Regions from separate parts of the Arthrobacter zhaoxinii genome, predicted to be linked through region 2. Evidence: riboswitches for the same ligand, from Rfam matches in the RefSeq annotation. Region 2 holds a riboswitch; the other holds the start of a gene.
What was found. A riboswitch is a leader RNA that binds a small molecule or an ion and turns the genes downstream of it on or off. The one in region 2 is predicted to bind cyclic di-AMP.

Region 1: linked by a shared signal. The riboswitch ahead of N2K95_RS02875 (M23 family metallopeptidase) and the one ahead of N2K95_RS07975 (LysM peptidoglycan-binding domain-containing protein) in region 2 are both predicted to bind cyclic di-AMP.

What each region holds. Positions count from the first base shown of each region.
Region 1 covers NZ_CP104275.1:607,272-609,715, forward strand. Annotated here, with positions in the region: gene serC (phosphoserine transaminase) at 1-204, opposite strand, end outside; gene N2K95_RS02870 (metal-dependent transcriptional regulator) at 419-1,117, shown strand; cyclic di-AMP (ydaO/yuaA leader) riboswitch at 1,208-1,402, shown strand; gene N2K95_RS02875 (M23 family metallopeptidase) at 1,460-2,173, shown strand; cyclic di-AMP (ydaO/yuaA leader) riboswitch at 2,323-2,444, shown strand, end outside.
Region 2 covers NZ_CP104275.1:1,700,774-1,703,217, forward strand. Annotated here, with positions in the region: gene N2K95_RS07970 (response regulator) at 1-565, shown strand, start outside; gene N2K95_RS07975 (LysM peptidoglycan-binding domain-containing protein) at 659-1,534, opposite strand; cyclic di-AMP (ydaO/yuaA leader) riboswitch at 1,538-1,686, opposite strand; gene N2K95_RS07980 (MFS transporter) at 2,199-2,444, shown strand, end outside.

The DNA of each region.
Region 1 (2,444 bases), 1.1 Mb from region 2:
GGAGAAGAGCCCGGCGAGGCCCTCCCGCACACTGCCCACGAGGTTCCGCACCGGGGCTTGGCGGTGTGAGGTGCCGAGCAGGCCGGTGCCCGCTGCTGCGAGTGCGGCCATCTGCTCAGGCCGCACCTTGGAAGGACCGGCACCGAAACGGCCGTCCTTCGGGAGGATCCCGGCGGGAATTTTCAGTGTGGCTGTATCGCCCATGAGGTAACACTCCAAGCGTGTTTCGAAGGTGGCGGATATGCACTTCCATTCTGCCGCACAGCCCTGGACCCCGGCGATATATGACCCGCACCACCAGTTCCTGTGAAGGGCGCCGCGCAATTATCGGGCGGTCCGGCCAATAGGCTAACGTGTTGGCGTATCCCCGGTCAGCGGTGCGCTGTCCTTCTTTCTCCCTAACTAGGAGCGGCCCGTCATGACGGATCTCATTGACACCACTGAGATGTATCTCAGGACCATCCTGGAACTGGAAGAAGAGAACATTGTTGCCCTCCGTGCGCGGATTGCCGAACGGCTGCGCCACTCCGGTCCCACTGTGTCCCAGACCATCGGGCGGATGGAACGCGACGGACTTGTGGTGGTCGCCGGCACCCGCCGGCTGGAACTGACGGAACTGGGCCGGCGCCGGGCCACCGAGGTGATGCGCAAGCACCGACTCGCCGAACGGCTCCTCTCGGATGTGATCGGACTCGACTGGGCCTATGTGCACGACGAAGCGTGCCGCTGGGAACACGTCATGAGCGAGCGGGTGGAACGGCGGCTGTATGAGCTGCTCGGCCACCCCACGGAATCTCCGTACGGCAATCCCATTCCCGGACTCGAAGGAATCGGCGGTGTGGCCGCGGAGGTCTCTCCCGACGGCGTCGTCGATCTGGTGTCCACTGTCGCGGCCACCGGACCGGGGACGAAGCTAAGGCTGGTCCGGCTGGCCGAGCCCATCCAGGTTGAGCCCGAACTGCTGTCCCAGCTGGACGAAGCCGGGCTGCGGCCAGGCGCGCAGATCACCGCCGAAGTAGTGGGCGGCTACATCTCCGTGCGCGTTCCGGGGATCGAAGGAGCCCTGGAATTGCCCGCTGAAGTGGCTTCTCATGTTTTTGTTTCCACAATCGGGTAACGGAATGGTTACTTTTGTGACATTTACCCTATAGTGAGTTCCGACGCTGAAACACCATCGTTATCCGGTCCGTCCGCCGAGCCCTGCCAGCGGACCGGAGCACTACACTCGTCCAGGCAGGGGCGGAGGACCCATTTCCGGCAGTACGACTGCCTTGGGGTGAAGCCTTCCGGAGGTCCGCGGCAATTGTCTGCATAGCTGCAGTTGATGCCCCGCATTTCCGGAGGCCGAGTTTCTCTACTCGAATCCGACAGCTAACTTCGCAGGCGATCCATGAGAGGGAAACACTTGTCGAAGCATGCTGCTTCGGGCCGGCGCCGCGCGCCCGCTCACACTGCGCCAATGCGCCCGCGAAACGCCTCAACATCAGGCCGCCGGCGTGCCGAAACCAAAACCGTATCTGTTGGCGGTGCCGCCCAGAAGGTGGCCATTACCGCTGCAACATCGGGACTGATCCTTACAGCTGCCATGCCGACGCATGCGGCAGCAGACAATCCTCCGGTCACGCTCGAGCCGGTAGCCGTTGACGCACCCGTCTCCGCTGACCCCAACGCCGCCATCGGATTCGAGCGGACCAGCGTGAGCAGCAAATATGACCCGGATGCCAAACTGGCGTCCATTTCGGTCGCTGCAGGGTCTCATGCGGTTCCCGCTGCTGCCAAAGGCACGCTCTCCACACCCCTGGACTCCGCGCTGGTGCAGACCTCCGGGTTCGGCCACCGGACCAGCCCCATCACCGGGGAGGCCGGCGAGATGCATAACGGCCAGGACTTCGCCGCCACCTGCGGGACCGCCGTCAATGCTGCGGCATCCGGCACCGTGGTCTTTGCCGGCTGGCACCCGTACGGGGGTGGAAACCGCGTAGTGGTAGATCACGGCAACGGGGTCCAGACAACGTACAACCACCTTTCCAACATTGCCGTCACTGTGGGCACCGAAATCGACCGGGGATTCCTGGTGGGAGCAAGCGGCACCACCGGATCTTCAACCGGCTGCCATCTGCATTTCGAGGTCATGGTTAACGGTGAAGTTGTCGACCCGTTGAATTGGTTGTAACCGCACCAAATGAATGCACCGTAACCGGTTGAATATCATTTCGTGACCGGAACGTGACATACCTCAAATGTTGCTGTACGCTCACACTCGTGCCTGATTCGCCAACGATGGGGCACCTTCGAACAGATCGCCTAGCTCTGCCACTGTTTGAAGTCCGTTCGCAGAATCGCATGGCAGAGGCGGGGGAACCAATTTCGGGTTTCGAAAGAAACCCTTGGGGTTAAGTTGCAAAAGGCCATTAGGCCGGGCAACCGGGTGACTCCCATCCGAA
Region 2 (2,444 bases):
CCGTAAGGCGGTGGACACCCATCCGGACCTGCTGGTGCTGGACCTGGGCATGCCGGGACTGAGCGGGATGGACGTCATTGAAGCCGTGCGCGGCTGGAGTGCCGTGCCGATCCTGGTGGTGTCCGGTCGGATCGATCCGGCGGACAAGGTCCGGGCACTGGACCTCGGAGCGGACGACTACGTCACGAAGCCCTTCTCCACCGAAGAACTGCTGGCCCGGATCCGTGCGTTGTCGCGCCGGTCCCCGTCCACGGCGGGGCCCAGCGAAATCACTTTCGGGGCGGTGCGGGTGGATCTGGCGGCGCGGCGGATCGCCCGGCTCGACGACGGCTCGGACATCCGCCTCACCCCCACCGAGTGGCGGTTCCTGGCGGAGCTGCTCGCCCATCCGGGGATGCTGATCACCCAGCAGACGCTGTTGACCAATGTCTGGGGTCCGGGCACCACGGACTCCGGCTACCTGCGCCTGTACATCGGGCAGCTGCGGCGGAAACTGGAGAGTGACCCGGCTGCTCCGGCGCACCTGCTGACCGAACACGGCATGGGGTACCGGTTTGTGCCCTGACTCTGCCGGTGCAGGGCCTGCCCGTTAACGCAATGAGCGCCCGGCCCCTAACGGGGGCGGGCGCTCATCTTTGCACGTTGGGGCTAGGAAGCCTTATGCGCGGTAGAACACGGGGCCGGAGCCGACGTTGACGGACTGGACAACCGTCTGGTTGCCGTTCCAGCCGCTGTGGATGGCTTCGCCGTTGCCTACGTAGATGGCAATGTGGGCCAGGCCCATGCCGCCGTCGGCGTAGAAGACCATGTCACCGGGCTCCGGGGTGGAGACCTGGGTGCCGTAGGCGGCCAGCTGTGCGGGACCGAGGTCTCCCACGTTGTGGCCTGCGGCGCGCAGGGCAACCTCAACCAGCACGGTGCAGTCCTGGGCTGCGCCCAGCTGCGACTGAGCCGAAGCCAGCATGATGGCGTTGGTGCCGGAGGCAGCGGGAGCGGAGAATGACGTTCCCTGCGTGGTGACGACGCCGAGGTTGGCGGCCTCAGCCGGTGCGGCTGCGGCGGCCGGTGCGGCAACCGGTGCGTAGGACGCAGCGGGTGCAGCGGCAATCGCCGGAGCGGCCTCGCCGGCAACGGTGATGACATCACCGGGGTAGATCACTGAGGCCAGGGACAGGCCGTTCAGGGACAGCAGGGTGTCCAGGCCGACGCCGTAAGCGGCGGAGATCTGGCCCAGGGTGTCACCGGAGACCACGGTGTGGGTGGCGGCAGCAGCTGCGGGGGCAGCGGCCGGAGCGGCAGCAACGGGAGCGGCCGGGGCAACCGGAGCAACAGCCTGTGCAGGGGTGTAGTTGTCGTTGGCGACAACACCGGCGGAGGCCGGAGCAGCCATGCCGAGCATGAGGCCGGAACCGGCCACTACTACAGCAGCGGTGCTTCCGATGGTGCGGCCGCGGCCTGCAACGGCCTGTGCGATGGTGGTGCGGGCGTCGATGTTCTCGGCGCGGTGGCGTCCACGAGTCTTGTTGAAAGTCATGTAATAACCTCTCCCGATACCTGCGAGGTGAGCTGTCGGATTCGGATGGGAGACACCCGGCCGCCGGTGGAAACCGGTCGGCTTAACCCCAAGGATTCAAGGAACCCGTAAATGGTTCCCCCGCCTCTGCCGTGGTTGTGCGATCTGTGGACCCCGGGACCAGCGGCAGAGCTAGGTAACAAGCCCGGGGGAGCCGCATCAGAAAGCGGCATGGGTATAACCGTACTGGATAGTTACGGTTGGATAACCATTATGTGATCTGCTTCTCTTGGGCGTGTGATCGGGGGCGCGGTATGCTACTCGATTTGCCCGTCACCTGCCACTTCGCACAACATTCAACTCGATTTTAACAAGGTTCGCCGGCCCATCCCAACTTCGGACAATGTGCAGGTGAAATCCCTGTAATCCCGTGGGTAACAGGGGCACCAGGGAACAGCACTCCGGGGGCTTCCCCTCCGCTGTTCGGGGCCGAAAAAACAGGCGCGGTTACGGAAGTGGCGCCTGGGTTCCCATGCACCCCAGCAGCATCATCACGAAAAGGAATGTGCCCGGGATCACGAAAAGCGGCGCTGCTTTGCGCGCCCTAGCCGCGTCCGGCTGCGCGTAGAATTGTTAGGCAGCCTTTCAATATGGGGCGGCAGATGTCGACAAACAGGAGTGAGCAGTGGCTGGCAGCGGTTCGAAATTATGGACCAGGGGATTTGTGCTGGCGATCATCACCAATCTCTTTATTTCACTGGTGTTTTATCTGTTGATGACCACCATGGCGCTTTACGCGGTGCAGGAGTTCGCCGCCTCGGACGGCGCGGCCGGATTCGCCTCCGGGTCCTTCGTCCTCGGCGCCCTCGCGGCGCGCGTGTTTGCGGGTAAGTTCCTGGACTTCGTAGGACGCCGACGCCTGCTGGTGATC